Regions from separate parts of the Paeniglutamicibacter sp. ZC-3 genome, predicted to be linked through region 1. Evidence: riboswitches for the same ligand, from Rfam matches in the RefSeq annotation. Region 1 holds a riboswitch; each other region holds the start of a gene.
What was found. Region 1 has a riboswitch for cyclic di-AMP ahead of OIU93_RS02800 (C40 family peptidase). Riboswitches for the same ligand answer to the same signal wherever they lie in the genome.

Region 1 (10,589 bases):
CGTGGAGCAGCGCCTGTTCAAGTTGCTCGGTTCGCCCGAGTCCTCTCCCTATGGAAATCCGATCCCCGGGCTCGAGACCCTGGGAGGGCCGGAACTGGGTGAAATCTCGATACGTGTCCAAAGTCTCGATTCGGCCCTGGTCGACGGGAATACGGGCCCGGTCCGCGTCGAGCGACTGGCCGAAACCATCCAGGTGGAACCCGAGCTGCTGGTGCAGCTCGATGAGGGTGGCATCCGCCCAGGCGCCCTAGTCACCCTCGAACGGGCCGGCGATTACGTCGTTGTTCGGGTGCAGGGGATCGAGGGCGCGCTGGAGCTTCCGACGGAAGTCAGCGCCCACGTGTTTGTCCGCCGCATGGATTGATAACGGAATTGTAACTTTGACATTAATCCCGGTAGTGTTTCACGTTGGGTTGCACCTAGGCAATCTAGTCCCGATCCGGTTCGCATAACCCTACCGGCGGATCGCGGAGCAAGAATTCCCGGTAGGGGCGGAGGACCCATTCAGCCGTTCCTGGTCTTGGACCATGGATCTTGGGGTGAAGCTGAGTCCACTATGTAGGCTCTGCCGAGTTGATCTCATGACTCGAATCCGACAGCTAACTTCGCAGGCGATACATGAGAGGTTGACATTTGACTCAGCAGCACACTCCCGGGCGCCGCCGTGCTTCCGGACCCGTTGATGCTTCGCCTGCTGAAGGTTCACTAGAGCAGATCGTGGACACCGCCCTGAGTGGTGAAAACACTTCCCGACGTTCCGGTCGACGCGCCCTGAGCGCGGTCCCTGATTCCGTCGAGACCCCTGACAACACGCAGTACACCGGCCGCCGCTTCGTAGCGGGCCTGCGCTATGGCGTATCCCCGGACGCGGACGCAATTGCCGCCACCGAAATTCCCGTCGCCCTGGCTGCGCCGGCAGCACCCGTTGCCGCCCCGGCCGAGGTCGACGAACTGGACAATGTCCTGAAGTTCGCCCCCCGGGCCCAGCGCCCCCGCCTTGGCTTCACGCACAAGCTGGCGGCAGTCGCCGCCGTTTCCGGTCTGGCGTTCGCCGCAGCCTCTCCCGCAAAGGAAGCCGAAACGGCAGCTGCGGGATCCGAGCGCGTCGCCCAGTCCGTCGTGGTCGACGTCATGGCCCCGGCCGACGACGAGGTCAAGATCGAGCGAGCCTCGCTGACCAGCGAATTCACCGAGGAAGACAAGCTGGCAACGGTCTTGACCGCAGCCGGCGGAGACGTCACCAAGCTGGCCGCCGAAGGAGTCCTGGCCCAGCCGGTGGACAGCATCCGGTTGACCTCGCGCTTCGGCCACCGCAAGAATCCGACCGGTCCGGGGTACATGAACCACAACGGCTTGGACTACGCAGTTCCCATGGGCACGCCGATCAAGGCAAGCGCCGCCGGCACCGTCGTGCAGGCCGCCTGGGCCGGCCACTCGGGCTTCCGTGTGGAGATCGACCACGGCAACGGACTGCACACCAGCTACAACCACAATTCGTCGCTGAAGGTTTCGGTGGGCCAGAAGGTCAAGCGCGGCGAAGTCGTCTCCTTGAGCGGCAGCACGGGCAACTCAACCGGCCCCCACCTGCACCTGGAAGTCATCGTCAACGGCAAGTGGGTAAACCCCGAGGCCTGGTTATAACGGCAATTGTCACCGTTCCGTGATCAGAACGTGACTTTTGGATTCGCTTCATATATTCTAAATACGTGACCAGGGATCATCCCTGTTCACCGCCGCGGGAAGTGCCGAGCACTGCCAGCCCACGGTGTCCGTTCAATTACTCGTTTGGCAGTGGCGGGGGACCCACATTCGGTTTCCACACAGGAAGCCTTGGGGTTAAGTGGTTCGGCCTGGCGGCCGGATTGCCGAGTGACTCCCACTCGAACCCGACAGCTCACCTCGCAGGCATCAGGAGAGGCATTACTACGTGACTACACGTCAAGCATTGGGCCGCCACCGCGCGACCCCGGTTCGGACCAACCCACTCGAATCCATCTCGAAGGCAGTTGCCTCGAACGCTGGTTCGGTTGGACGCCAGGCAGCAGTGATTGCAGCCGCATCAGGCCTCGTGCTCACTTTGGGCGTTCCGGCCCAGGGTGATGTTTCCCGCGAAGCAAGCGCAGTTCCCGTTGAAGGCCTCTCAGCAGAGCGTGTAGCCGTCAAGGCCGTTTCGGTCGCGGCTTCCAAGGCCAAGGACCTGAACATCGAACGCGCAGCGTTCACCTCCAAGCCGGCGCCCGCGCCGGTTGTCGTCGCCGTTTCCAACGAGGTTTCCGAGCGCTCCAACGACACCGCCCCGGTGACCCGTTCCAGCAGCAACTCGGACGCCATGGCGCCGGTGACCCGCTCGAACCGCGACTCCACCCCTAAGGCCTCCGAGGCCCCCAAGGTGAAGAGCGACTCGATGAACACCGCCAACCTGTCCGGCATCGCGGCAACCGCGGCCAAGTACGTCGGCGTTCCGTATGTATGGGGCGGCAACACCCCCTCGGGCTGGGACTGCTCGGGCTTCGTCAAGTACGTCTACGCAAAGCACGGCATCAACATCGCCCGCGGCACCTCGGCTATCCGCGCTTCGGGCCAGTTCGTGCGCACCAGCTCCCCGAAGCCGGGTGACCTCGTCTTCCAGAACGGTGGCGGACACGTCGGCATCTACCTCGGCGGCGGCAAGATGATCGGTGCCCAGAACCCGACCGTCGACACCATGCTTCACGACGTTTCCCGCAACCCGCTCTACGGTTACTACACCCTCAAGGGCTAAGCGCCAAGCGTTCCAAGGCCTCCGGTCGATCCATGTGGATCGACCGGAGGCCTTGCTGGTTAATGCGGATTTTTGCATGGAAGCCTACCCGGGCTTGGTAAGCCGGACATTGGCGTGGGTATGCCGATTTCAAGCACCGACGAGGCAGTGAGCTGGAGTGAAGGCTCCCGAACTGACGGCGCGGTGGACGCAGTCGCCCTGGGTGCGGACGGGAAGCAAATCCATGTCTCCAGTTCGGCCGGCATCGAGCGTTCGGGCTACGCAGCAGGCATTTGTACCCTCGCCTTGTTCCAGGCCGGTAACGGTGGTGCGCCCGGGGGACGGGAACACCGTGCGGAGCCCTGTCCGCCAGGTGTTCGAGGGGTGTACTGCAGGGAAAATTATGGTGGCAATTTCAACTGGTTTTCCACAAATACACGCAAAACCGCTGTTTCTTGTCTTAGGCTAGGTCACAGGAGCCAAAGCCGAGTGCCGTGTGCGCCACCGTGAGGGACTTCCGTCGTGGACGGGTCCCTCGCGTTGCGCCGGGTCAGGATCTAAGGATGCGCGTATGCGAACCCTAGTACTGAATGCAGGATTTGAACCGCTGGCGGTCATCACCTTCCGCCGGGCACTTCTCCTTGTCCTCACCGGGAAGGCCACCGTCCTTGCCGATGACGACCGTGACCCGATCGTCGGGGTCAACCAGGTGATGCCCCGGCCGACGGTGATCCTGCTGAATCGGTACATCCGACTTCCCTACCGCAACACCGTCAATGTCTCGCGCCGCGGCGTGCTGCGCCGCGACGGGCACCGCTGCGGATACTGCGGACGCAGCGCCAACACGATCGACCACATCGTGCCGCGCAGCCGCGGCGGGGAGGATTCGTGGGAGAATCTAGTAGCGGCATGCCAAGGCTGCAACAGCGCCAAGGGGGACCGGACGCTAGCACAGCTTGGCTGGAAGCTGCGGTTCGCCCCGAGCCGACCGCGTGGCGCCCAGTGGTTCATTACCGAGCTTGAGCGCCCCGCAGAGGCCTGGAGTCCCTTCTTACGGAGTGCAGCATGAAATTCGATGCGATTATTGTGGCCGGTGGCCGTGGATCCCGCCTGGGCGGCGTCAGCAAGCCCCTACTGGAACACGGAGGGGAAACGCTGCTGGAGCATTCCCTGAACGCCGTCCGGGACGCGCAGGCCATCGCCGTGGTCGGCACCCATGCCCTGGCCGAAGCCGTCACCCGGTACATGGATACCGCGCCGGATTTCCAGCGCGTGGTCATCACCCGCGAATACCCCAGCTTTTCCGGTCCAGCGGCAGCGGTCGCCGCCGGACGGGCGGCCCTGGACGACGGCCCCGACGACGAGAGCGCCCAACGCCAGAACCAGGCCTCAGAACTGACCGTGGTGCTGGCTTCGGACTTCCTGGATCCGGGTCCTGTCGTGGACGCCCTGCTGGCGGCCACAGGGAAGCCCTCCAAAGGGGTCGAGGCATGGGTTCCCCAGGATGCCTCGGGCGTGCTGCAGACACTCTCCTGCGCCATCCTCACTTCCTCCTTGCGACAGGCCATCGACCAGGCCACCGAACCCCGCGGAAGTCTCGAAAATGCGTCAATGATGCGTCTGCTTGCTACAGTGCAGATGGAACGCCTGAAGCTCCCGGATGCGGACTTCAGCGACATCGATACGCCCGGGGATGCCGGGCGCCACGGGATAGCGGTGGCCAACGGCCATTGACAAGGAGAACGCACCATGCCTGCAGCCGAGCTCGAGGATTGGGTCAAGGAACTGCTGGCGGCCTTTGACCTCGCCGACACCAGGATCGACATCGACCAGGTTCTTTCGCTTGCAGGGGTGGCCGCCCACACCATTGTCCGTCCGGCGGCACCGCTGACCACCTACGTGGCAGGCTACGCGGCCGGCCTGGCCGTCGGCAGCTCCCGGTCGGGCGAACTGGACGCCATGGACGCGGCCGACGGATTGGCCCGCGAGGTCCTTGCAGCACGCACCGACTCCCCTGACAACGCCTAGCACGGGCGCCATGGAAGACCACCAGTGGGAGGCCGCGCGCGCCGATGCCCATGCGCTGGGCTCCAGGATTGCCGGCATTCGCGAAACCGTTCCCCTTCACCTGGCCGGCGGACGAATCCTGGCCGCCGATCTGACGGCCGCCTACCCGATGCCGCATTGCGCCACCTCGGCCATGGACGGATACGCCGTCAACGGCACCGGGCCGTGGAAACTGCTCAGGGCGCACGCAGCCAACCCCGCTGCGGCGGACCGCGTGGTGCTCGCCGCCGGCGAAGCCAGCGCCGTGGTCACCGGGTCCCTGATTCCCGAGGGCACCACGGCCATCCTGCGTGTCGAGCACTCGACGCTCCAGGGAAGCCTGCTCTCCAGCGAGCGGACATTGCGCGCTGGCGACGACATCCGGCCCTCCGGCACCGAGGCCTCCGCCGGGGATGTGCTGGCCGCCGCGGGTACGCTGCTGCGGGCCGGTGTGATCGCCACGGCAGCGGTGGCGGGACACGACGAACTCCCGGTCGCTGCCGTCCCGCCCGTGCACCTGGTGTTCACCGGGGATGAGGTCATCACCTCAGGTCACCCGACACCTGGCCAGGTCCGAGACGGTTTTTCGCCGGTGCTGCCCCTGGTCGTAGCGGCCCTCGGCGGCACGGTTGCCAGCAGTACCCGCATCGGAGACACCCTTGCTGCCACCATCGCGGCCATCGACGGCGAAGACGCCAGGGCGGCTGCCCTGGTGGTGACCACCGGGGGCACTGGATTCTCCGAGCGCGACTTCGTGCGCGCCGCGGTCAGCGCCATCGGGGGGCGGGAAGCCATCTCCTCCGTGGCCATGCGACCGGGCCACCCGTCAATGGTCGCGGTGCTTCCCGGCAACCGCCTGTTGGTGGCCCTGCCCGGCAACCCGTTGGCCGCGCTCATGGCCGTTGCAACACTCGTCGACCCGATCCTGCGCGGGGCAAACGGCAGCGCATTGGCCGAACTCCACACGGCAACCTCGGCCACGGACTTCACCAAGCTACCGGGCAGGACCCGTCTGGTCCCGGCCCGTTGGGTCCCGGCTGCCGGCGGTGCCGACCCCGATGCACTGGCACCGGCCGAACATGTGGCACCTGCCATGCTGCGCGGACTGGCCGCTGCCGACGCCATCTTGGTGGTGGGTCCCGACGGCGCCACAGCCGGCGACCCGGTGCCCTATCTTCGGCTACCTTGGTAGGTGTGCGGTCGCCGCACCGCGCGAGCTGCGGAACGCGGCCAAGGCTAGAAGGGCAATAAAGATATGGGACGGAAAATAGCACGCAGGCGCATCGTCCGCGCCACGCTGGATGGTGCGCGGATCGCGCGCGAGGAAAAACTCGCGGTCGAGGAACCCCTGGAAATTCGCTTCAACGGGACGTCCTTCACCACCTCCATGCGCACCCCCGGAGACGACTTCGACATGGTCGCCGGCTTCCTTCTCGCCGAGGGAATCATCAGCCGCACCGAGCACCTGGTCTCCATGCGCTATTGCGCCGGCACCGACGAGGACGGCAACCAGACCTTCAACGTCATCGACGTGCAGGTTGGTTTCGGGGCCCAGGCCCCGGATCTTTCCGCGGCACGGAACGTCGTGACCTCCTCGGCCTGCGGGATCTGCGGCACCAACTCCATCGACGAGGTCTCCAAGAAGTCCTCCTATCCGCTGGACCCGGCCCGGGGCCACCTGGATGTGAAGGTGCTGCTGGGATTGCCCGACACCCTGCGCGAGGCACAAAATCTCTTCAGCGCCACCGGGGGAGTGCACGCGGCGGGGCTGTTCACCACCGACGGCGAGCTGCTGGTCCTTCGCGAGGACGTGGGACGGCACAACGCCGTGGACAAGGTCATCGGGGCCGGGCTACGCGAACAAAAATTACCGCTTCATGACACCATCCTGCAAGTCTCTGGGCGGGCCTCCTTCGAACTGGTGCAAAAGGCCGCGATGGCAGGGATCCCGGTCCTTTCGGCGGTCAGTGCTCCCTCTTCGCTGGCAGTGGAATTGGCCGATGAAACCGGGTTGACGCTTGCGGGTTTCTCACGGGGTAGTACGGTGAACTTATATACGCATGCCGACCGGGTGAAAACCGGTTCATAGCCCGAATAAGGCACCCGGTTTCCGGCACGCGCGACTACGGTCAACAACACCGCACTTCGACGTGGAGGATACATGCATCGGCCAGCCCCAACGCAGGACATCAACGAGGATGACCTGAAAGTCACCGAGCCAAAACGCAGCGCGGCCGGGGTCAAGGCAGTGATGGTGTCACTGGAACGCGGCTTCTCCGAGGCGGGCGTGAGCCGGACACTGAGCTCGATGCTGCGCATCAACCAGCGCGGCGGGTTCGACTGCCCGGGCTGCGCCTGGCCCGAATCCATCACCGGGGCGCGCAAGCCCGCGGAGTTCTGCGAGAACGGCGCCAAGGCCATCGCCGAGGAAGCCAGCGCCCGCACGGTGACTCCCGAGTGGTGGGCCAAGCACCCCATCAACGTGCTGCGTGAGAAGACCGAGTACTGGCTCGGCTCCCAAGGCCGGATCACCGAGCCGATGATCATCCGCGAGGGCGAAAGCCACTACACGCCGATCACCTGGTCACAGGCCTTTGCCACCATCGGTGAGCATGTGAACGCGACCACGCCGGAAAAGTGCGTGTTCTACACCTCGGGGCGCACCGCCAACGAGACCGCGTTCATGTACCAGCTGCTGGCCCGCTCGCTGGGCACCAACAACCTGCCCGACTGCTCAAACATGTGCCACGAATCCTCCGGCTCCGCGCTGAACCCCACCATCGGGATCGGCAAGGGCACCGTTTCCCTTGAGGACTTCGAACACGCCGAGTTGATCTTTGTCATTGGCCAGAACCCCGGCACCAACCACCCCCGGATGCTTTCCGCCCTCGCCGATGCCCGCAAGCGCGGCGCCCACATCGTGGCGGTCAACCCGTTGCCCGAGGCCGGCTTCTTCGGGTTCAAGGATCCGCAGTCGCTCAATGGCATGCTGGGACGCTCCGATGACATCAGCGACCACTTCCTGCAGATCAAGGTCGGCGGGGACCTGGCCCTCTTCCAGGCCTTCGGCCACCTGATCTTCGAGGCCGAGGCCAAGAACCCCGGCACCGTCATCGACAAGGAGTTCATCGACTCGGCCACCGACGGCTACGAAGCGTACAAGGAAGCCCGCTTAACCCTGGACTGGGAAGCCACCGAGGAAGCCACCGGGCTCACCCGTGCCGAGATCACCACCGTTGCCAACCTGCTCATCAAGTCCAAGGCCTCCATCTTCTGCTGGGCGCTGGGCCTGACGCAGCAGCCGCACTCGGTGCCCACGCTGAAGGAAATCATCAACCTCCTGCTGGTGCAGGGGAACTTCGGCAAGCCCGGCGCCGGTGCCTGCCCGGTCCGCGGACACTCAAATGTCCAGGGCGACCGAACCATGGGCATCTGGGAAAAGCCGGGCGAGGCATTGCTGGCCGCCCTGGATGCCGAATTCAACATCGATTCCCCGCGCGCCCATGGCTACGACTCCACCGAGGCCCTGCAAGCCTTCGAGGAAGACGAGGTAGACGTCTTTGTCTCCATGGGCGGGAACTTCGCCCTTGCAAACTCGGAAACCGAGGCATTGGAGGCGGGCATGCAGCGCGCCAAGCTCACGGTGCACATCTCCACCAAGCCCAACCGCTCCCACGTGGTGCACGGGCAGACCTCGCTGATCCTGCCGACCCTGGGACGCACCGACCGGGACGACAAGCACCCGGGCGGCGCACAATTCCTCTCGGTGGAGGACTCCATGTCGGTCATCCACTCCACCCAGGGCCGACTCAAGCCGGTCTCCGAGCACCTGCTCGCCGAGCCGGTTATCGTGGCGCGGATGGCCCAAGCCATTCTCGGCGAGGACCACTCGGTCGACTGGAAGGGAATGGCGGAGGACTACGACGTCATTCGCGACCACATCTCCCGCGTGCTGCCGGGCTTCGGGGACTTCAACAAGCGGGTGCGCGGGCGCAACGGCTTTGTGCTGCCCAACCCTCCGCGCGACACCAGGTCCTTCGCCACCGACATCGGCAAGGGTAAGTTCACCGTTTCGCCCTTCGAGGCGCTCTACGCGCCCGAGGGCCACCTGGTCCTGCAGACCATGCGCAGCCACGACCAGTACAACACCACGTTCTACGGTCTGGACGACCGCTACCGCGGCATCAAGGACGGGCGCCGCGTCATCCTGATCAACCCGCAGGACCTTGCAGAACTCGGTTTGGAGGACAAGTCCTTGGTGGACGTCATTTCCACCTTTGGCGGCACCGAACGCCGGGCCAACCGCTTCCGGCTTGTCTCCTATCCGACTGCCAAGGGCTGCGCAGCAGCCTACTTCCCGGAAGCCAATGCACTGGTCCACCGAGACTTGGTGGCACGCGAATCCAATACGCCGGGATTCAAGGCCATCATGGTGCGCTTCGTGCCGCACGAACTCGCGCCGGGCCCGACGCTGGACAGCTAGCCCCGAAAAAGCGCGGCGAGCCCGTAGCTTTGCGGAAGCAACACGAAGGTCTCGGTGGGCAAGTCACCGGGACCTTCGTTGCGTGGGCAGCTGCTTCTGGTGATCCCGGCGGCGAGAAACTGTGATCCCGAGCCGGGTCAAAGCCGTTCGCACCTCCCCCTGCGCACGTTTCGTTTCACCCTCCCCGGAGTGGCACTCACCGGAGAATTGCGACCAATTTTGCGTCGTGGGAGCCGGCCGGGGATGGCCTCGAGGTCGCCCACTTTACTCCCGCGGGGCGTGCCTCCATATGCGCCGGCGGCGGATCCGGGAAGAACCCGGGCGCCACGGTGGTTATGTCGGAGGCGGGCACCTGCGTATGCTGGCCCACGATCGACGATCTTTTTAATCCCCGGCGGAGTCATTGGCCGGGTACGGCACGACAACCCGGCTGAATGGCGAGAACAAAAACATGAGCATGGAAACTGCGGCCTGGCATTCATTGTGGAGAATGTCCGGACCGGACAAGGGCAAGGCATATGCGTCCACGACACCGCGGAGGGTGCTGGCCTTTGCCGCGAGCTACAAGAACCGGCTTTTGGTCTTCGTGCTGTTCTCTGTGCTGTCGGCCGTCTTGGCAGTGATCACCCCGGTGTTGGCCGGACGCGTGGTTGATGCCATCGTGGCCCAAACCGGGATCCAGGTGGTGTTGAATCTGGCGGGGATCATCGCGATCGTGGCGGTGTTGGACGCCGTCATCTCGCTGGTGGTCCGCTGGTTCTCCTCGAAACTGGGCGAGGGAATCATCTTCGATCTGCGCACCGCAGTCTTTGACCACGTGCAGAAGATGCCCGTGGCATTCTTTACCCGCACGCGCACCGGGGCCCTGGTCAGCCGCCTGAACAATGACGTGATCGGAGCCCAATCCGCTTTTGCCGGAACCCTCTCGGGCCTGGTTTCGAACACCGTGGCAGTGGTGTTGACCGCAGGTGTCATGTTCTCCACGTCTTGGCAGGTCACTGCGCTGGCGTTGGTGCTGCTGCCGGTCTTCCTGTTTCCCGCACGCCACTTCGGCAAATCCCTGGCCTTGCTGCGCAAGGAATCGGCGGACCTCAACGCTTCCATGGGCACCCAAATGACCGAACGGTTCTCCGCCCCCGGGGCTACGCTGATAAAGCTATTCGGGCGCCCGGCCGACGAATCGGCGCAGTTTGCCACCCGCGCCGGACGCGTGCGGGACATCGGGGTGAAGATGGCCATGCGCCAGTTCTTCTTCGTCTCCATGCTCACCTTGGTGGCTGCCCTGGCCCTGGCCCTGGTGTACGGGCTCGGCGGTGTCTA
Region 2 (10,589 bases), on a different contig from region 1:
CGCTTGCCTGCCAGCTGATCCGGCACCTCGCCGGCGACGATGGCGCGGGCGAGGCCCTCGACAACGGCGGTTTTCCCGACGCCGGCCTCGCCGATCAGCACCGGGTTGTTCTTCGTGCGCCGGGCCAGGATCTCGATGGTCTGCTCGATCTCCTGCGTGCGGCCGATCACCGGGTCCAGCCCGTCCTCGGCGGCCCGGGCGGTCAGGTCCATGCCGAATTTCTCCAGCAGTGGCGTCTCACCCTTGGCGGGCTGGTTGGCCTCGGCGGATTTCCGCTGGGTCGGAGATGAACCGGAGCGTTGTTGTTCGGCACCCTCGGCGGCGGCCTGCAGGGTCTGCGGAGTGACTCCGGCGGCGCCGAGCACCTGCCCGGCCGGGGATTCGGTGTTGAGCACGAACGCCAGGAACAGGTGTTCGGGATCGATGTAGGTTGAGCCGAAGGCGCGGGCGACCTGGTAGGCGTCGAGCAGGGCGCGCTGGGCCGATGGGGTCAGCGCGGGAGCGGATTCGGAGTGTCGCGGCCCGGATTCGGGCAAGCGCTGTTCGGCGTCGCGGGCAATCGCTCCGGCGTCGGCCCCGGAGCGGCGCAGGGCCTCGTCGACGGGCTCGATCTCGAGCATCACGCGCAGCAAGTGCAGCGCGTCGATGTCGGTGTGGCCGTGTTCAACGGCGAATTGCGCGGCACGGGTCAGTACCTCGTGCGTGTGGCGGCTGAGCAGTCGGGTGATGTCGACGGGGCGCCCGAAGCGGCTGGTGCGCTGGCCTTGCAGGTAGCGCGCCAGGAAATCCTCGAAAGAGCCGTTGCCGGCGCCGGATGGGCCAAAGAATGCTGGCATGTTTCCTCCTATTGGATACTTGAGTGCTCTTGGCTCAAGTTAACGCGGATGCCAACAGGATATTCCCGGGCATGATTCCGGCGGGGCAATGTTCGCCGACGGCGAGATGCCGGGGGCGACGGCCTGGAGATGCTTTCAGCACGGCAGCACGGAATATGCCTGCTTCAGGGTGTCACCAGCCGCTTGCCCTTCAGGCAAGCGGCTGGTGGGGGACGGTGGTCCTTCTTGCCCGAGGCGTGGAGGTGCCAGTGTTCCCTTTTCCGCACGCCGAGACGCAGGCAGGTGATAGTCCTGTCCATCAACAAGGACTTCGCCGCGGCCACAATGTTCCCGTTAAGGAAGAAGGTCCAACCCAGGATGGATTTGCGGGTCTTCACCTACTGAACCTGCCGCATTATCCGCAACTGGTTGAAGGCGTGGTGATCCGCAATGGAGGGAATCAGCCCGACGACCGGCTTGGACTGCACCATCCGCGCCGCCGCAGAGCCCGGGCCCACCGTCTACTTGATCACATTTAAGCTACCGTCCCGGGGGAGCTCCTGACTATTGCCATCCAGATGGAATCCGGGCTGCTGGCGCAGCCCTACTATGACGCCATCCGACCGGGCTCCTAGTCACCATGGAAAGGGCCGGAAGTCCGCACTTGTGCGGGTATACGGGATCGAGGTAGCGAGAGCCATCGACCGGTGTCGGCATCCACGTATTTGTCCGCCGCATGGATTGATAACGGAATTGTAACTTTTGTATTTACCCTCGTAGGGTTTTACATCGGGTCGCATCTAGGCAACCCAGTCCCGATCCGGTTCGCCCAACCCTACCGGCGGATCGCGGAGTAAAAATTCCCGGTAGGGGCGGAGGACCCAATCAACCGATCCTGGTCTTGCACCATGGATCTCGGGGTGAAGTTGAGTCCACCTTGGTGGGCTCGGCCGAGTTAATCTCATGACTCGAATCCGACAGCTAACTTCGCAGGCGATACATGAGAGGTAATCATTTGACCCAGCACCATAATTCCGCGCGCCGCCGCGCGTCCGGCCCCGTTGATGCCAAGCCCGCCAACGCTTCCATGGAGCAAATCGCGAACGGCGAAAACACTTCCCGGCGGTCGGGCCGCCGCGCACTCGGCGCGGTCCCGGATTCCGCGCAATCCCCGAATGACACGGAGTATGCCGGCCGCCGATTCGTGGCAAGCCTCCGCTATGGAGCGGCCCCGGACGCTTCATCCATGGCCGCCGCCGAAGTCCCTTCCGCATCTGGTGCACAGTCGGTGCCCCTGCCGATGCCTGCGGAAGCCGGCAAACTGGACAGCGTTCGGAAGTTCGCCCCCCGGAACCGGCGCCCCCGCCTCGGGTTGGCGCACAAGCTCGCAGCAGTCGCCGCCGTGTCCGCCCTGGCATTCGCTGCCGCCCCCGCGCAGGAGGCCGAGGAGGTTGCCCCAGAGCCCCAGCGCGTCGCCCAGACCGCCGTCGCGGATGTCAAAGCCCCGGCCAGCGACAAGCTCACGGTCGATCGCGCCTCGGTGACCAGCAAGTTCATCAAGGTGGAAAAGAAGGAAAAGAAGCCGGCCCCTGTCACGACCGTTGCCGCCGCAAAGGTCGCCAAGGACGCCAAGCCGGCGCCCGCCGCCACCGCTGACACCGGAAAAGTCACCAAGCTCGCCCAGCCGGTGGACAGCATCCGGTTGACGTCGCGCTTTGGTTTCCGCAAGAACCCGACCGGTCCGGGGTACATGAACCACAACGGCCTGGACTACGCAGTTCCCATGGGTACGCCGATCAAGGCAAGCGCCGCCGGCACCGTCGTGCAGGCCGAATGGGCCGGCCACTCCGGCAACCGCGTCAAAATCGACCACGGCAACGGGCTGGAAACCAGCTACAACCACAACTCGGCCCTCAAGGTGTCCGTGGGACAAAAGGTCGGGCGCGGCGAGGTCGTCGCCCTGGCTGGCAGCACGGGCAACTCAACAGGCCCCCACCTGCACCTCGAGGTCATCGTCAACGGCAAGTGGGTCAATCCCGAGGGCTGGCTATAACGGCCAGGACTCGCCGATTTTTGGCGGACTTCATTTCGTATACCTCGAGAAGGCGTCCTGCAAAGCTGAAACGATCCAGATCACCACGGCAATGACCGCAAGAACGCCCACGATTCTCCCTACGCGGCCGCTTCCGAGCATCCAAGAATGTGTTGCTCGTCACGGCCGTGTGGGGAATCGAGATGCCCATTGCGTGGTTGACATTGATTGACGCATCAAGCAGCACCCCCCGAAAAAACAGGAGACTTCCTCTTATGGCAACCACCGTCCTGACCCTCGTCGGTTCCCTCCGCAACGGTTCCACCAACCAGCAGCTGGCCGAGGCCACCGTCGCGAACGCCCCTGAGGGCGTTGAGGTAAACCTTTACGCCGGCATCGAGGACATTCCGTTCTACAACGAGGACATCGACGTCGAGGGACAGGTTCCGGCTGCTGCCGTCGCGCTGCGCGAAGCCGCCGGTGCGGCCGACGCCCTGCTGCTGGTTTCCCCCGAGTACAACGGCACCATGCCTGCAGTGCTGAAGAACGCCATCGACTGGCTTTCCCGCCCGATGGGCGCCGGTGCCGTCTTCGGCAAGCCCGCCGCCGTCATCGGCACCGCCTACGGCCAGTTCGGTGGCGTGTGGGCCCAGGACGAGGCCCGCAAGGCCGTCGGCATCGCCGGCGCCACCGTGCTGGAAGACGTCAAGCTCTCCATCCCGGGTTCGCTGGTCCGCTTCGCCGAGACCCACCCGATGGACGACGCAGAGGTTGTCGGCCAGGTTTCGGCAGTGCTCGAGGGCATCCGCGCCGCCGCCGAAAGCAACTAGTCCAGAAATGGCATTGACCCTTCGGGGTCGAAGAGTGCACCTGTGGCCGGTACCTGTTTCGGGTGCCGGCCACAAGCGTCTGCTGCGGCGGCACATGGCTAGTATTGGCACATGAACGACGTGATGACGCTGCGCTTCCTGGCCGCACCGACCGATGTTTCCGAAGACGGGCTCACGGTCCAGGCCGGGCGCGTGCTCGAGTGGATCGACAAGGCCGGCTACGCCTGCGCCGTCGGCTACTCCGGGGGGTACTGCGTCACCGCCTACGTCGGGAACGTCCACTTCACCCGGCCCATCGAAAACGGCGACCTGATCGAGGTCACCGCCCGGATCGTGCACACCGGGCGCAGCAGCATGCAGGTGGTGGTCACCGTCGACGCCGCCGACGTGCGCGAACGCGTCTTCAAGCCCGCCATGGACTGCATCCTGGTCTTCGTGGCAATGGACGAGCAACGCCGCGCCAAGGTGGTCCCGCCCTGGAAGCCGGCCGATGCCGCAGCGGCCCAACTGGCACATGGGGCGGCCGACCGCGTGGCCGCGCGCGCCGAGATCCGCCAGGCCATGCTGGCGCAGGAGTACACGGAGGCCGGCACCGCGCCTCGCGAGAAGTTCAGGTTCCTGGCCTCCCCGACGGACGTGAACTGGGGAGGGAACGCACACGGCGGGATCGTGATGCGCTGGATCGACGAGGTCGCCCGGGCCTGCGCCATGGGGTGGTGCGGGGATGATGCGGTGGCCGTCTATTCCGGGGGCATCCACTTCACCAATCCCATCCACATCGGCGACGTCGTCGAGCTCGAGGCGCGGCTGATCCACACCGGACCGCATTCCATGCACATCGCCGTGCACGTGCGCGCCCGGGACCCCCGCGAAACTCAGTGGCGCGACACCACCCAGTGCATGACCATCTTCGTCGCCCGTGACGAGTCCGGCCGCGCTTCCGCGGTGCGGCAGCTGGTGCCCGTCAGCGAGGAGGACCGGCGGCTGGACGCACACGCCGTGGACCTGGTCCGGCGGCGGGCGGAACTGAGCCCCCTGCGATTCGCCACGGAGCGGGTGTACTGAGCCGGCGGCAAATACCGTACGGGGCAGGTGCGGCCGGGCATCGGACGGTGCCCGCGGTTGCCGGCAGGGCGGTGCCCTGGAGATCCCCGCCCCGTTTACGATTCCGGCGAATGCGTGTGGTCGCCGCGCGCCCGAAGCGAGGCAACCTCCACGGTGTCCAACCTCGGATGCATATGGTCCCCATCCCGGACCACCCCGGTGACCCAGCTGATTTCCAGTCCGTCGCCGGTGGCCTCAATGATGGCCAGGCAATTGTCGAACCACGGCCCCTTGATGCCGCTCCAGGCAAACGGGGGGTTGGGCACGTGCGCCTGGCTCGCCATCCAGGCCCCGAAGGGGACCGCGGGACCCAGCGCCAAGGCTGCGGCAAAGTACCGCAGGAACCGGGGCAGCGGGTTGCGGATCGGGGAACACACGGCCTGCAGGATTCTGCTGCCGCCCTGTCGTTCGACTTCGGAAACGTAGGAAAAGTGCACATCCCCGGAGAGGAACGTGACGGTCTGCGGGACCGGTCCGCGCTTGCCGTCGGCGACCTCCGTGGCAAACCGGGCGACCTCCTGGAAGCTGCTTTGGAAGGCCGCCCAATGTTCAAGGTCGAAGGTCCTGCGCAACCGCTCACCCAGCCAGCCCCGGAGGCTTCTGCGGCTCCCGCTGGAGATGGCCTCATCCCAGGATTCCACGTGGTGCAGGCCCATGGGCAGCAGGAAGGGCAACGAGGTGCCGATCAGCAGGTGGCGGAAGCCGCCGCGCATCCGCCCATCAAGCCAAGCAAGTTCAGTCGGGTCGAGCAGGGCACGCCGCCCGGGGTCCAAGGTGCGTGCTGCCCGGGAGTCAACCACGATCAGGCGCACCGCATCCCAGTCCCGGCAGTAGCTCCAACTGTGGCTTTCGGGTTCCGCGTCGACGCGCTCGGCGAATTCGTCCAGCTCGGCGGTCAGGTCCAGCTCGCCGGTTCCCGTGTGGGCAGCGATGCGCCGCCACAGCGGATCGGCAGCCCGCTGATCGGGGGAGAGGTTTCCGAGGTGCTGATAGATCCAGTACGAACCGATCCCGGAAACCATGCGTTCGTGCCACCAGCCGGTCTTCTGCATCTCACGTTTCCACTCCAGGGATGAGTTCCAGTCGTCGCGGATATCGTGGTCGTCGAACATCATGGCGCTGGGCAGCGTGGAGAGAAGCCAGCGGTTGGCCGGGTCCGACCAGGCCAGGCTATAGAGGTGGGCGTATTCCTCATAGTCCTTCAGCTCTTCCCCGGGGGCTTCCTTGATGTTGCGGCGTCTGCGGATGAACTCCTGCATTTCCAGGCTCGTGGAGTCCGCGTAGACCTGGTCGCCAAGGAACAATGCCAGGTCGGGCCAGCGGCCGTGCTCGAGCCCGGCCATGGAGAGGGCGTAGGCGCGCATTGCGTCGACCCCGTGCGTACGATTGCCCGCTTCGTCATGCGGGACACTGGTGCGACAGGATCCAAAGGCCAGCCGGGGTTCCTTGGCCGGATCCAGGGTGGCGATCATGGAGTCGGGGAACCCGTCCTCGATGGGCCAGACACGTTTTCCGTTCAGGTGCACGGTGTAGGGACGGACGGTTCCCGCCTTTAGCCCGGATACCTCGACCAGCGCGTAGTGGTGGCCGTGGGCACCGAACGTCGCTGCCTGCCAGGAGTCCGCGCCGCAGCGGACCTCGACGGTGCAGGCCATGGCGGTTTCGACCCAGATGCTGGCGGAGGTGTTGTCCACGTGGCGGAGCATGGGGCCGAGCAAAAGGCCCTGGGCGGTCTCCGGGCCGAGGCCGGCCGGTGTGGTTCCAGTGCTCATCGGAATTCTCCCTGGTGGTGCCGGTCAACCCAGAATGGCACACCGGAAACCTCCGGCATAGACCGGAATTCCACCAAAACCCGGACCCCGCCCTCTCGTCCTGGCCCGATGTGCCGCTGCGCGGTGCGGGCAGTGCATAGGATGGGCTGATGAGTCACTCCCGCTACCTGCAGACCCGCCGGCGCTTCATCCCCGCTGCTGCCCCGCACGAGGTCTTCGAGCTGCTCACGAATCCCGAAATGCACCCTGTCATCGACGGCTCCGGAACGGTGCGGGCCTCCAGCGGCCGGTCACAGCGACTGACCCTGGGCAGCGAATTCGGCATGCAGATGCGTCTGGGCGTTCCCTATCGCATCAGCAACACAGTGGTCGAATTCGAGCAGGACCGGACGATCGCATGGAGGCATTTCAGCGGACACCGCTGGCGCTATGAACTCGAACCCCAAGGGTCCGGGACACTGGTCAGCGAAACCTGGGACGCCAGCCGGCTGCGGCACCAGTGGATGCTTCGGCTCCTGGGCTTCACCCGGAGAACCGGGCCGAACATGGAACGGACGCTCGAGCGGCTCGCCGCGCAATTCCCCGGCCGCGCCGAGTAGGGCACTGCGGAAGGGCAAAACACCGAGCGCCACCGTGCGCCACCGCGCATCACGCACCTCCCGGCGCCGGGCACTAGGCTAAAAGCCATGAGCCAACCACCCGCCCCGGGCCCGACGAAGCCACGGCTCGCACCGATGCGCATCACCGTGCCCAGCCGCAGCGACGCCTTCCTGCGCAAGTTCACCGAGGTCATCGGCGGGCCATTGGGCAGGCACTCCAGCCCGGGGCGCATCGCCCCCGGGTTCTTCACCGTCGAACGCGTGCTGGTCATCCTCACGGTGATCGGTGCGTTGCTGGCGGTTCTGGCGAAGAATGCCTGCAGGCTCAATGGCTGGGGCGGCACCAACCCCTATGCGTGGGCGTGCTATTCGGACTGGACGGCACTCTTCCACGCCCGCGGCTTTGCCGAGAACGCGTTCGCCCCCTTCGCCGCCGGCGCCGAGTTCGAATATCCCGTGTTGATGTCAGTCATCGCCTCGCTCACCGCTGCCCTGGTGCCGGCCGGTGAATTCGACAGGTCGCTGGCCTTCTTCGACCTAAACCTCTTCCTGGTGGCGGGCCTGTGGCTCGTCGTCGTCGTGGCCACCGCACGGACCGCCGGGCGCCGCCCCTGGGACGCCGCCATGGTGGCACTGGCCCCGGGGATGGTCCTTGCCGCCTCGATCAACTGGGACATGTGGGCCGTGGCTTGCCTGGCCCTGGCGATGTTGGCCTTCTCGCGGCAAAACACTTTCCTGGCCGGGGTGCTCATCGGCGTGGGGACCGCGATCAAGGTCTTCCCGCTGCTCTTCTTCGGCGCCGTGATCGTGCTGGCCATCCGCACGGGCAGGTACAAGCCGCTCATCGTCTCGCTGGCCGGGGCGGTCCTGGCCTGGTTGGCGGCGAATCTGCCCATGGCCCTCGTGAACTTCGACGCGTGGAAGCACTTCTTCACCTTCACCGAGGACCGCGGGGCGGGGCTGTCCTCCTTCTGGCACATCTTCAACGTCACCGCCGGCGTCGTGCCGCAGATGGCGGAGCTGGATGCCGCCACCATCAATGCGCTGGCCCTGGGGCTCTTCGTGGCCAGTTGTGCCTTCATTGCCTATCTGGGCCTCAACGCCCCGGTGGCCCCGCGGCTGAGCCAGCTGGTGTTCCTCATCGTCGCCTCCTTCATCATGTTCAACAAGGTCTACTCGCCGCAATTCGTGGTGTGGCTGATCCCGCTGGCGGCACTGGCCTGGCCGAAGTGGAAGGACTTCCTCATCTGGCAACTCTTCGAGGTGCTGCACTTCTGGGCGATCTGGATGTACCTCTACGCCACCACCGCCGACATCCAGGCCTCCAACACGTTCCCCACCTCCTTCTACGTCTTTGCCGTGCTGGGGCACATGATCTCCACCGGGTACCTGATGTACCGGGTGGTCCAGTCGATGTACGACCCCGAGCTGGACCCGGTGCGCCGGGTGGGGCAGTCCGATCCGCAGGCAGGTGCCTTTGCCGGGGCGAAAGACCGGTTCGTTCTGGGAGCAAAGCATGGCGCATGACGTTGCGGTGATCGGTGCCGGGCCCAACGGGCTGGCCGCAGCCCTGACGATGGCCAGGGCGGGGCTTTCGGTGCGGCTCCTTGAGCGCAACGACACCGTGGGAGGTGCCGCGCGCACCAGGGGGCTGGGGTACCCCGGGGCAATCCACGACCTGGGCTCGGCGGTGCACCCGATGGCGCTGCTCTCGCCGTTCTTTGCGGAGATCGGCCTGCGGGACCGCGTCGACTTCGTGGTTCCGGAGATCTCCTTCGCCCACCCGTTTCCCGACGGCCGGGCCGGCATCGCCTGGCGGGACCTGGAACGGACCGTTCAGGCGCTGGGCGCGGACGGCAACGGCTACCGCAGAATCCTTGGGCCCGTCGTTGAGCGCATGGCAACAACCTCCGACTTGTTGCTGCATCCGCTGCTGCGGCTCCCGCGGCAACTCGGTGCACTCACGGTCTTCGGGCTGCGCGCGGCCCAACTCATGGTCCCGGGCCTGGGCACCGGCGAACTCGCCGCTGCGATGATTGCCGGGTGCGGCGCCCACACCGCAGGCGGCGGCCGCGGGCCCGCCACCGCAGGTGCCGGTCTCTTCCTCGCTGCCGCGGCGCACTCCGGGGGGTGGCCGATCCCCATCGGCGGCTCGCAGGCGATCTCGGATGCGTTGGCCGGCATGTTCGTTGAGGCCGGGGGGAGCATCGAGCTGGACACCGAGGTCACCGACCTGGCCCAGATCCCCGAAAAGACAGTCCTCTTCGACACCTCCCCGGAGGCACTGGCCTCCATTGCCGGGCGGGTGCTGCCGCAGAAATATAAGAACATCCTCACCGGCACGCGCCGGGCTCCGGGGTCCTGCCTCATCCACTATGTCCTCAACGCACCCGTGCCGTGGCGCAACACCGAGCTTGCCAATGCCGGCACCATCCATCTGGGTGGCACCGCCGCGCAGATTGGGAGGGAGGAGCGCCGGGTGCGCACCGATGTTTCGAGCGCGCCCTACGCGATCGTTTCCCAGCCCAGCCGCTTCGATGCAAGCCGGGCGCCGGAGGGCAAGCACGTGCTCTGGGCCTATTGCCACGTGCCCAACGGAAACCCCGCGGACCTCACCGCCGTAATGGACCGCCAACTGGAGGCCGTGGCCCCGGGCTTCACCGACACCATCGAATACAGCCAGGCGGTTACCGCGCCGGGACTGGCGTCTCAGAACCCCAACCTGGTCGGCGGGGACCTCTCGGGCGGGGCGACCGACATGCGCGGCATGCTGGTCCGCCCCACGCTGTCCACCGATCCGTGGCGGACCCGGGCCAAGGGGATCTATCTGGCTTCCAGTTCAACCCCGCCGGGTCCGTCGGTGCACGGAATGAGCGGCCACCTTGCGGCGCTGAGCGCCCTTGACCACGAGTTCGGGATCCACAGGTAGGCAGCGGGAATCCGCGGGTAAAAAGAATAGGAAAAAACCTATACTCCCTTATACATCCTTGGACTTCACTAGATTCCGCCATGAACCGGGGGAGCTCGGGCCATTTCCCGAGCAAGACGAAGCGTGGGATCAACCATTTGGTGGAGCCGGTCCGTGAAGGTGCGCGGCTACGCTGGGTGTTGTGACAGATCCTGCCCCGCAACCAAGCCTCGGAGCCGAGCCGAGCCTCGCAGATGCCCCTACCGCCTCGGCCGGCGAGATGGTGCTGCGCGTTCTGCGCGTGGGGCTGCACGTCGGCTTCGCCGTGTTGCTGGGCGTCGGGCTGGTGCGCGCGCTGCTTTCCGAAACGACGATGCTCCGGCTGATCACGGCCATCGCCCTCACCGGTCTGTTGGCAGCGCTGTATCTGGCCGGAACCATCGCGGAAAAGCGCCATTCCGCCGGACGGGCGCCAAATACCGTGCGCTGGGCCAATTGGTGGCTTGCAGGGGTCGTGCTGTTGTGGCTC
Region 3 (10,589 bases), on a different contig from region 1:
CATTAGAGGGGCGGCTTTGTGAAATCGGCCAATATCGAGGCTGGACCTGCGCGACGTCCGGTAGCGATGGGTTATGAGACATCGCTACCGTGCTCTTTGCCGACGCACCGTTGAGTTTGCGACGCAGTTGGATTTGTGAACACCGAGGTGGATGTTTTCCTATGATTATGCCGACACCCGCGATCTGGCGGATTCCATGGTGCCAGGACCAGTTCCAGACCCAATCCCGGACGACTGCGGAATCGCGCGGAGCTGGGTCAGAGCATCATCAGAATGAATCCCGCGACGGTGCACAGGATTCCCGTCCCCGTAAGTATCCATCCGATGAGCAGGGCGGGGTTCCCCGCCCGGGGCGTTCCCAGCCCCCTTCGGTCAGGATGGGGGCTGGTCGTAATGGATTTCACCTTGGGGGCCGGCAGGCAAACCCAGGGTCTCTGCGGGATCGTGCAGCAGGTGGGAAGTTGAATGTTTCATCGAAGAACACGGCGGCTTCTCCGGGAGAAGGGACTGGATATGAGTGAGCTTTTCAGTTCCTAGTCAGGTACCTATAACAGGCAAATGCCGTGGCTAGGTTCGCTGCTTCGAGGTTGCATCGCCGCGTCGGGCTCAACAGATAACCTCATCGCATCTAAGTGGGATAACGGGAATTTGGGCGCTTTTCGGTCTCAGTGGATGGCCCCTGTGGGCGGCAGTGCCGGGACAACGATGTTGTCAGGCTCTTGTCAGCGTTCAGATTCACCGTATTGCGGCGCGTCCCCGACGGTGCTGGAGAGCACCTCCATCGTTCGGTTCCCGAGACCGCCCATGGCCGGCAGGATGTGGTGGGGGATAAACGCATGTGGGACCCGATTAATATCGAGTCCCACAGCGTGCACCGGCCAGAGGATTTAGGTCTCACCGTTACAGCGACTGCAAGCTCCGTTCAAAAAACCTGCAGTCGCCTAGAAAGAGCTTATCAGAGCGTCGTTTCCAGTCGAAGCATCCGTGGTCGTCTGCGTAGATGAGGACTTCTTCCAGGGGCTGCCCTTGAAACGGATGAACCTCACAACCGCTATGCCGGCCTTTCCCTACTCTTCACCTATCACTTCGGCGATCCGTTGCTGCCACACATGTAGGACCAAGGCGGGATTGGACGTGTTCTGACACATGAACACGCGGAAAGGGGGAAGAACGGAACCAGCCGTAGGCGAGGTCGGCGGCCGTATTCGCGAATGAATCCCATGGCCTCACTTTCGCCCGAAGCCCGAGGCCACGCGTTTGCCCGTCGCATGGATTGATAACGGAATTGTAACTTTCTGTATATACCCCGGTAGAGTTAGACGTTGGGTTTCACTTACGCAAATCCGTCCCGATCCGATTCGCATAACCCTACCGGCGGATCGCGGAGCAAGAATTCCCGGTGGGGGCGGAGGACCCATTCAACCGTTCCTGGTCTTGGACCACGGATCTTGGGGTGAAGCTGAGTCCACTATATAGGCTCAGCCGAGTTGATCTCATGACTCGAATCCGACAGCTAACTTCGCAGGCGATACATGAGAGGTAGACATTTGACTCAGCAGCACACTCCCGGCCGCCGTAGTGCTTCCGGACCCGTTGATGCTACGCCTGCTGACGGTTCACTAGAGCAGATCGCGGACACCGCACCGATCGGTGAAAACACTTCCCGACGTTCCGGTCGACGCGCCCTGAGCGCGGTCCCGGACTCCGTTGAGGCCCCCGACAGCATGCAGTACCTTGGCCGCCGCTTTGCGGCGGGCCTGCGCTACGGCGCATCCCCGGATGCGGACGCAATTGCCGCCAGCGAAATTCCTACTCCCCTGGTTGCTCCCACGACTTCGGTTGCCGCGCCCACCGAAGTCGACGAGCTGGACAATGTCCTAAAGTTCGAGCCCCGGACGCAACGCCCCCGACTTGGGTATGCGCACATGATCGCAGCAGTCGCAGCCGTTTCCGGCCTGGCATTCGCCGCCATCACCCCGGGGCAGGATGTCGAGGAAGCTGCCTCGGAGACCCAGCGCGTCGCCCAGACTGCTGTAGCAGATGTCACGGCCCCGGCCGACGACGAGGTCAAGATCGAGCGCGCCTCGCTGACCAGCGAGTTCACCGAGGAAGACAAGCTGGCAACGGTCGTGACCGCTTCCGGCGGCGACGTCACCAAAGTCGAAAGCGGCGGGGTCCTGGCCCAACCGTTGGACACCGTGCGATTGACTTCGCGTTTCGGGTTCCGGAAGAATCCGACCGGCCCGGGTTTCATGAACCACAACGGGCTGGACTATGGGGCCGCGTGCGGGACCCCTGTGAAGGCCAGTGCCGCCGGCACCGTCGTGCAGTCCGAGTTTGCCGGCCACTCCGGCAACCGCGTGCAGATCGACCATGGCAACGGGCTGGAGACCAGCTACAACCACAATTCGGCCCTCAAGGTGTCCGTGGGACAAAAGGTCAAGCGCGGAGAAGTTGTCGCGCTTGTCGGCACCACGGGCAACTCGACCGGTTGCCACGTCCACCTCGAGGTCATCGTCAACGGCAAGTGGGTAAACCCCGAAAGCTGGTTATAACGGCAATTGTCACTGTTCCGTGACCAAAACGTGACTTGTGGATTAGCTTCATATATTCTAAGTAAGTGATCGGGGATCAACCCTGTTCACCGCCGCGGGAAGTGCCGAGCACTGCCAGCCCACGGTGTCCGTTCACTTACTCGTTTGGCAGTGGCGGGGGACCCACATTCGGTTTCCACACAGGAAGCCTTGGGGTTAAGTGGTTCGGCCTGGCGACCGGATTGCCGAGTGACTCCCACTCGAACCCGACAGCTCACCTCGCAGGCATCAGGAGAGGCATTACTACGTGACTACACGTCAAGCATTGGGCCGCCACCGCGCGACCCCGGTTCGGACCAACCCCCTCGAATCCATCTCAAAGGCCGTTGCCTCGAACGCTGGTTCGGTTGGCCGCCAGGCAGCAGTCGTTGCCGCCGCATCCGGCCTGGTCCTCACTTTGGGCGTTCCCGCCCAGGGTGATGTTTCCCGCGAAGCAAGCGCCGTTCCCGTTGAAGGGCTTAGCCCGGAGCGCGTAGCCGTCAAGGCCGTTTCGGTCTCGGCGTCCAAGGACCTGAACATCGAGCGCGCAGCGTTCACCTCCAAGCCGGCACCCGCCCCGGTCGTCGTCGCCGTGGCCGAGGAAGTTACCCCGCGCTCCAACGACACCGCTCCGGTGACCCGTGCCAGCACCAACTCGAAGTCCACCGCTCCGGCGACCCGTGCCAGCAGCGCCTCGGACGCCAGCGCTCCGATGACCCGCTCGAACCGAGATTCCGCCCCTAAGGCCGCCGAGGCCCCCAAGGTCAAGAGCGACTCGATGAACACCGCCAACCTCTCCGGCATCGCGGCAACCGCGGCCAAGTACGGAGGTGTTCCCTACGTCTGGGGCGGCAACACCCCCTCGGGCTGGGACTGCTCCGGCTTCGTCAAGTACGTCTACGCACAGCACGGCATCAACATCGCCCGCGGCACCTCGGCCATCCGCGCATCGGGCCAGTTCGTTCGCACCAGCTCCCCGAAGCCGGGCGACCTCGTCTTCCAGAACGGTGGCGGCCACGTCGGCATCTACCTCGGTGGCGGCAAGATGATCGGTGCGCAGAATCCGACGACGGACACCCTGCTCCACGATGTTACGCGTAACCCCCTCTACGGGTACTACACCCTCAAGGGCTAAGCACAGGCGTTCCGGGGCCCCCGATCGATCCGCAAGGATCGATCGGGGGCCCCGTTTCTTTTTACAAGGATTTTTCAAATGGCTGGTTCTTGGCATCACGCCAGCGATCAAAACGCCACTTTTGATAAATAGTCGCAGGACAGCCGACACGACGGTAAATTCCCCTCCGAAAACCCCCACCGAACCCTTATCGCGTCGAAAAGGGATATGTACCGTTTGTGGTGGAGGGATCTGTAGGAGTTCCCATGCCGGCCAGATGCCGATCGTCCATGAGGCCCCGCAAAGTCATGTCCGGGGTATCCCGAAGGCCGGAAGGCTCAGTGTTCTGATAGATGGAGACCCCGCCTGGTAACGGGCCTCTGCACGCGCGGTCCCGTCGGCAACAACCTGTGAGCTTGCAAGGAATGCACGGGCGGTAGCAACGCACACATTGCTGGGCGCGATCGCTGCGGCTAGCATCGGGAAATGCGCAGGAGGAACGAATTCCGTGTTGGGGCCATGGCCGGATGCATCGGGCTGGGGCTGCTGTTGGCAGGATGTTCTTCCCAGGATCCGATCCCTGAAACCCGCCCTGGCGCGGCTTCCAAGGATGGGATCCTGCTGGACGAGAGGTTCGACGGAAACACGCTGGATACCGCCCTCTGGAATACGTGCCATTGGTGGCAGGACGACGGATGCACGATTGCTACCAACGATGAACTTGAATGGTATCTTCCGCAACAGGTCAAGGTCTCCGAAGGGGCGCTTCACCTGACCGCTGCGCGCAGTGCGATATCCGCATCCGACGGCAAAAGCTATGCCTTCGCTTCGGGCATGGTGACCACCGGGCCGCCGGCCCACCAGATGGGGCCCAAGCTTGCATTCACGTATGGGGCGGTGGAAGTCCGGTTTCGCCTTCCTGCAGGCCGCGGCCTGTGGCCCGCCATCTGGCTGCTTCCCGCCAGCCAAGACTCCCGGCCCGAAATAGACATGTTGGAAGTCACCGGCGAGGATCCTGGTCGCCTGCGGATGCACCTGCATCCCAAGGACAGGTCGGCCCCATCCATCGGAAAGGATTACCTCCTGCCGGGAGGCGCTTCCCTGGCCGACGGCTGGCACACCATCGGCCTGGACTGGTCCCCGGGCAGGCTGGATTTCATCCTCGACGGAAAGCGGGTATGGCGACTGGACGGCAAGCAGGTGCCGGACGAGCCGATGTATCTGGTGATGAACCTCGCCGTCGGGGGCGAGTACCCGGGAGACCCGGACGAAAGCACCCAGTTCCCGGCGACCCTGAGCATTGACCATGTCCGGATTCGTCGCAATGGCTGACCTGGCATCGGTCTGATCGCCTCCTACTGGCGCGAATGCGCAATCCGTTGCGGCCCAGAACAGACGCTCTGTTTCCGGGGACCGGGCCAACCTCTTGCATGTCGGATTTTGGTGCACGGATGTCGCGGCGGGGGGTGGGGCGCCAAATGGAACGCACCCGCCCCCACCGCGACACCCACTCCCGGAACCCAAGATCGTCGCCTGGATCCTGCTGGCCTCCACTGTTGTCGCGAACATCATCGGCTACGTAAACGCCCAGGGAAACTCCACATCCGCGACCCCGAGTGTGTGCACGCCTTGGCAGGCGGTCAGGCCCGCCACGGTTCCCGCGGACGGTGGTCTAGACTCCGGCGTAGGAGTGCAGCCCGTTGAAGTAGAGGTTCACGACGGTGAAGTTGAAGACGAGGCAAAGGTAGCCGATGATGCTCAACCACGCCGAGCGTGCCCCGGTCCAGCCGCCCGTCGCCCGGGCGTGCAGGTAGCCTGCATAGACGACCCAGATCACGAAGGTCCAGACTTCCTTGGTGTCCCAGCCCCAGTAACGGCCCCAGGCTGCCTCGGCCCAAATGGCACCGGCTATCAAGGTGAAGGTCCACATCACGAAGGCAACTGCGTTGATGCGGTAGGCGAAGTTTTCCAACGACGCCGCGCCGGGGACCAGGCGCATAAACGGCATCTTGTCCTTCCTTCCGGCGGCAAGTGCATCGATCCGGGCATGTTGGACCAGTTGGAGCACGTTCATCGCAAAGGTGATGGTGAACAGGGCCGAGGCCAGCACCGCGATGGAGACGTGGATGATCAGCCAGTAGCTCTGCAGCGCGGGCACCAAGTGCGCCACGGGAGTCGGGAAACCCATGGTGGCGCCACACAGCATGACGGTGACCAGGCCGATGACGAAGGTGCCCATGAAGCGCAGGTCCTTCCTCAGCAGCACGAGCACGAAGACGAGGGCCACCAGGAAGGAGCCAGTGGAGAGGAACTCGTACATGTTCCCCCACGGCACCCGGTGCGCGGCAATGGAGCGGCCGGCCACCGCGAACCCCTGCATGAGCACGCCGAGCCAGGTCAGGGAGACGGCCACCTTCGCTGCCATGCGCCTTCCGGAGGCCATGGTGTAGTCCATGGAGTCATTGACCAGTTCGTTCTCCGATCCGACCGATGGAGGCGCCCCTGCTGAACCGGCAGCCACGAGGACCTTCTTTTCCGAGACGAGTGTTGCGGCGTCGATCTCCCGGATGAGCTTGCTGGACTTGGCAAGGTCCCACGCGAAGGCCACGAAGGCTGCCGCATAGACGATTGCTGCCAGCAGCATGAACAGGTCGCTGTACTGCCCCAAGGCCACGTTGATCGTGGGCATGTCGTTTTCCATTCGTTCTCCTAGACTCCGGCTCGCTCAACGGCGGGCCACTGCTGTTCAAGGAGCTCGCGCAGCTCCTTGGCTTCGGCTTCAAGTCCGTGGTCTTCACCACGGGCCAGCAATCCGTATTCGATGACCCGCTCTTCACGGCCCGAGCCGTCAACGGAGGTCTTGATTCTCACCCAGGCCCGGCGACGCGGGGTAAAGAGCGAGATGCCCAGACCCAGCAGCGAAAGGGCAGCAAAGACCGCGACGGGGCGCTTGCTCGGGTCGTAGGCGATGTCCACGCCGATGAAGCGCTTGAGCCCGTCAAAGGAAATGCTTCCCTTGCCGTCGGGCAATTCGTACGTCTGCCCGGCGCCCAGCACGATGCCGCCGGCCTCAAGCTCTCTGCTGTTGAGCTCCGTGAGCTCATCGGTTTCCAGCACGTAGACGTTTTGCGGCATGCCGTCATCCAGCCCCAGGTCCCCATAGTAGGAATTCAGCTGGAGCTGCGGGTTGATCGCATTCGGGTCCCCGGAAATGGAGAACCCTGTCTCGTCGGTCATGGCGGTGGGCAGCAGGAATCCCTGGAACCCCAACTGCTCGGGCTTGGCGTCCGGGACCTTAATGACCATGAGCGAGGTGTACATGCCATCCTGCGGCACCGAAACCACCGATCCGCTGAAGGCAATGTTTCCGTCGCCGTCTCGCACGGTGACCACCGGGGTGTACCCGTTGCCGACCAGGTACATGTCGGCGCCATCGATGCGCAGGGGGTGGTTGACCCGAATCGTTTCCTTTTCGGGTTCGGCATTCGGGTTGCGGCGGGTCTCTACCTCGGCGGTGAAGTCGATGGGCTGGCCGAAGTGCGTGGTGGATTCGCGGTCGAAGGTGACATTGAATTTCTCGAGCTTGACCGAATACGGGTCAAGGGAGTCTTCCTGGAACCAGGTCCCGGGAGTGAACGCGTCATAGGACACCAGGGAGTTCACGAAGGTGTCCCCCTCCACCAGGAGGCGCTGGCCGTTGTAGCCGAAGGCGCCGCCGATGCCGACCGAGGCCAGGAGTCCCACCAAGGAAATGTGGAACAGCAGATTGCCGATTTCTCGGGTGTACCCGCGTTCTGCACCCACCGACGGGCTGGAACCCTCGGGGCGGGCCTCGGAACGGTAACCACGCTTCTTCAGGAGCTTCGCGGCCCGCTCGACAATTTCCCCGTCGCTGAGACCAGACTCGGAGGCCGGCTGGATCTGGATGGTGCCGTTTTGCGGGAGGCGGTTCAACCGTGAGGGCGTGCGTGGCGGCGGGGTGCGCAGCGCCTGCGCGTGCTTCTTGACCCGCGGCAGGATGCAGCCGATCAGGGAGATGAACAGCAACAGGTAGATGGCCGAGAACCAGACGGAGGAGTAGACGTCGAAGAGCTGGAAACGATCGAGCCATTCGCCGGTGGTCGGCTTGTTGGTCAGGTAGGTGGTCACCTGCTCCGGGTTGACCGAGCGCTGGGGAAAGAGTGAACCGGGCACCGCTGCCACGGCCAGGAGCAGCAGCAGGAAGAGCGCGGTGCGCATGCTGGTGAGCTGGGTCCAGGTCCAGCGGAGCATGCCCCCGAAGCCCAGGGCCGGGACCGCAATGTCTTTTTTGGAATCTTTTTTTGCCATTAGATGGGCAACCTGACCTCATTGGTGAACCAATCCTGCAATTGCGTGACCCAAAAGCCCCACAGTCCGGTGGCCATCAGGATTCCCAGAAGAATCAACATGCCGCCGCCGAAGCGCATGATCGCCAGCTGGTGCCGACGGAAGAATTGCATGGCACCCATGCCACGGCGGATCGCCAGGGCGATGAAAAGGAACGGCAGTCCCAGGCCCATGCAGTAGAAAAAGGTCAGCAGGGCGCCCTTGGCAACGTTGGCGTCGGGGCCACTGCTCATGATCAGCACGGCGGCAAGCGTCGGCCCGATGCAGGGTGCCCAACCCAACCCGAAGGTCACCCCAAGCACCGGTGCACCCCACAACCCGGCGGGGGGTTTGCGGTGGATCTTGGCTTCGCGTTGCATGAAGGAGAATCCCCCCATGAACACCACGCCCATGAAAATCACCACCAGGCCCAGCACTTGGGTGACCCACGAGCCCTTGTAGATCATCCAGCCGGCGATCTGTGAAAAGACGACTCCGGCCAGCATGAAGACCGCGGTGAAGCCGAGGATGAACAGCCCGATGCCGGCGGCCATGCGGCCGCGTTTTTGGTCGGCAAGGTCGGCGCCGGAGAGGCCAGTGACGTATCCGAGGTAGCCGGGCACCAGGGGCAGCACGCATGGCGACAGGAAGGACACGAGTCCGGCCAGGATGGCCACGGGCACCGCGATAAGCAGCGATCCGTCCTGGACGATCTCGGCAAACGGGTTTCCTTGGGCCGGCAGCATGAGGGCTCCGGCCAGTACGGGGCTGATCACAACGACTCGGTGAGTGCCGTGTTGATTAGTGCCTTGAGCGTAGCTTTTTCAGCGACGCCCAGGATCCGAGCGGAGACCCGTCCCTGCTTGTCCAGCACCAAGGTGGTGGGCACGGCCTTGAGCGGGACGTACTTGGTCATGGCGAGCTGGATGGCGCCCTGGGTGTCCTGTATGGAGGGGTATTTGATGCCGAAGGTGCGCTCGAAGGCCTCGGCCGCCTCCTTTTCGTCGCGCACGTTGATGCCAATGAATCCGACCTGGCCTTCGAACTCCTTGCTGAGTTCAACCAGGTGCGGAGCCTCGATGCGGCACGGTGCGCATGCGGCGTACCAAAAGTTCAGGACCGTTGCCTGGTCGGCCCACTCGGCTGAGTCAATCGTGGTTCCGTCATAGGCCACCGCATTGATCTCGACCGGTGCCGTGCGGGATTCCGGACCGTATTCCTGGACTGACCCGTCGCCGGCAATGTAGTTCTTGTTGTTTCCTTCGCGGGCCTGCTTGGCCAGGGGGTCTTCTTCGCCGATGCAGGCCGTCAGCGGCAGCACGGCAGCTCCAAGTAGTGCGGCGCGCAAGAATGTACGTCGTCTCAAGCGCTGTGCTTGGGACGAGATGGGATCGGTCATGATCTCAAGCTCCAGGGATGTTCGCAGCGTTGGACAAGAGGTCCACGCCGGGTTGCGTATAGCGGACTGCGACCGGACTTCCATCTTCAAAGTCCAGCCTAGTCACGGAGGTGAGAGTGCATTCGCGTTTCCGCGGGTGGTGCCACAGGGTCTTGCCCTCGGCGGAGCGGCGTGTCACCCAGATGGGCAGCCGGTGGCCATCATTCGTTCAATCTGGTCCCGGTAGGGTTCCCCCCAGGATGGACGAAATGGGTTTGCGACGTAGGACCCTCAGTCGGTCCTAGAACAGGGACAAGCCCTCGAAACGATTCGCTGCCTCGGTGATTCGCGCATCCGTGACAAGGTCCAGGAGCGGGGCACTAAAGGCGGGCTTCGCCGTTTTCCGAACCCGTACAAGCCGGGACGAGACCACGTGGGTGTTGTGGCGTCCGACTCATGCTCTCCGGTGCAGAAATCTGCCGTCCGAACGGCCCTTTGATGGCCTAGATCGGAAAGGTGGAATTTCGGCGATCGACCACAGAGGACCCTGTCCGGGTTATGAACTCCGCCATGACGCAGCAGGTGAACGGTAGCAGTCGACATGGCCCAAGTATCTCAAATCCTTGTTCAACAACCTAAACCGAGGTAATCGCGATGGCCGGCGCCCGGGAACCGCAACGATGACGTCGACAGGACCCGTTCATGGCACCGCCAGCCCGTTGTCCCCGTGGCGGAAGCGGTGATTATTTGGCCCCTTCTCCCGGTTGTAACGGGAACTCATGGTGTTTGGTTCGACGGTGGGCTGCCAAAACAGTATCGAGCGAACATGTCCCCCGGAATATTTCCGGCCCGGGCAGCAGTATTCGTCCAGCGTCCCGCACGTTTGCCGTTTTGCGCACGAACTATTGTAAAATGTTTCAGAGTTTAGTATAGGCAATCTTTTGCCGGGCGTGGTGGTGCCGATGGTAGTCGCTGCAGACCCTATCCCGCACTCGACAACTATCGTGGGACCGGAAGCACGTTGTGGCGCTAGGGCCGGTTCGATAAGAATTTCAGGGAAGTGAGTACTCCGTGATGAAATGCCGAGCATTCTTGGCTCTGGTGTTTCAACCTGCTTTCATTCTGGTTGCGCTGGCTTTGGGCCTGCTCGGCATGCACGTTCTCGGAGTGGACCATC

Region 2: linked by a shared signal. The riboswitch ahead of OIU93_RS16215 (M23 family metallopeptidase) and the one ahead of OIU93_RS02800 (C40 family peptidase) in region 1 are both predicted to bind cyclic di-AMP.
Region 3: linked by a shared signal. The riboswitch ahead of OIU93_RS18330 (M23 family metallopeptidase) and the one ahead of OIU93_RS02800 (C40 family peptidase) in region 1 are both predicted to bind cyclic di-AMP.

What each region holds. Positions count from the first base shown of each region.
Region 1 covers NZ_JAOYTG010000001.1:622,280-632,868, reverse strand. The annotation lists gene OIU93_RS02810 (metal-dependent transcriptional regulator) at 1-364, shown strand, start outside; cyclic di-AMP (ydaO/yuaA leader) riboswitch at 450-630, shown strand; gene OIU93_RS02805 (M23 family metallopeptidase) at 718-1,641, shown strand; cyclic di-AMP (ydaO/yuaA leader) riboswitch at 1,769-1,922, shown strand; gene OIU93_RS02800 (C40 family peptidase) at 1,928-2,761, shown strand; gene OIU93_RS02795 (HNH endonuclease) at 3,312-3,809, shown strand; gene OIU93_RS02790 (molybdenum cofactor guanylyltransferase) at 3,806-4,474, shown strand; gene OIU93_RS02785 (DUF6457 domain-containing protein) at 4,490-4,768, shown strand; gene OIU93_RS02780 (molybdopterin molybdotransferase MoeA) at 4,779-5,978, shown strand; gene fdhD (formate dehydrogenase accessory sulfurtransferase FdhD) at 6,042-6,875, shown strand; gene OIU93_RS02770 (FdhF/YdeP family oxidoreductase) at 6,948-9,269, shown strand; gene OIU93_RS02765 (ABC transporter ATP-binding protein) at 9,721-10,589, shown strand, end outside.
Region 2 covers NZ_JAOYTG010000018.1:47,977-58,565, forward strand. The annotation lists gene OIU93_RS16210 (ATP-dependent Clp protease ATP-binding subunit) at 1-836, opposite strand, end outside; cyclic di-AMP (ydaO/yuaA leader) riboswitch at 1,634-1,827, shown strand; gene OIU93_RS16215 (M23 family metallopeptidase) at 2,062-2,868, shown strand; gene OIU93_RS16220 (NAD(P)H-dependent oxidoreductase) at 3,123-3,677, shown strand; gene OIU93_RS16225 (acyl-CoA thioesterase) at 3,789-4,742, shown strand; gene OIU93_RS16230 (alkaline phosphatase D family protein) at 4,838-6,553, opposite strand; gene OIU93_RS16235 (SRPBCC family protein) at 6,703-7,152, shown strand; gene OIU93_RS16240 (glycosyltransferase family 87 protein) at 7,240-8,679, shown strand; gene OIU93_RS16245 (NAD(P)/FAD-dependent oxidoreductase) at 8,669-10,081, shown strand; gene OIU93_RS16250 (sensor histidine kinase) at 10,263-10,589, shown strand, end outside.
Region 3 covers NZ_JAOYTG010000024.1:50,750-61,338, reverse strand. The annotation lists cyclic di-AMP (ydaO/yuaA leader) riboswitch at 1,364-1,544, shown strand; gene OIU93_RS18330 (M23 family metallopeptidase) at 1,725-2,555, shown strand; cyclic di-AMP (ydaO/yuaA leader) riboswitch at 2,658-2,836, shown strand; gene OIU93_RS18325 (C40 family peptidase) at 2,842-3,708, shown strand; gene OIU93_RS18320 (glycoside hydrolase family 16 protein) at 4,174-5,019, shown strand; gene ccsB (c-type cytochrome biogenesis protein CcsB) at 5,360-6,376, opposite strand; gene OIU93_RS18310 (cytochrome c biogenesis protein ResB) at 6,397-8,016, opposite strand; gene OIU93_RS18305 (cytochrome c biogenesis CcdA family protein) at 8,016-8,780, opposite strand; gene OIU93_RS18300 (TlpA disulfide reductase family protein) at 8,807-9,433, opposite strand; partial or broken gene OIU93_RS18295 (histidine phosphatase family protein) at 9,438-10,015, opposite strand.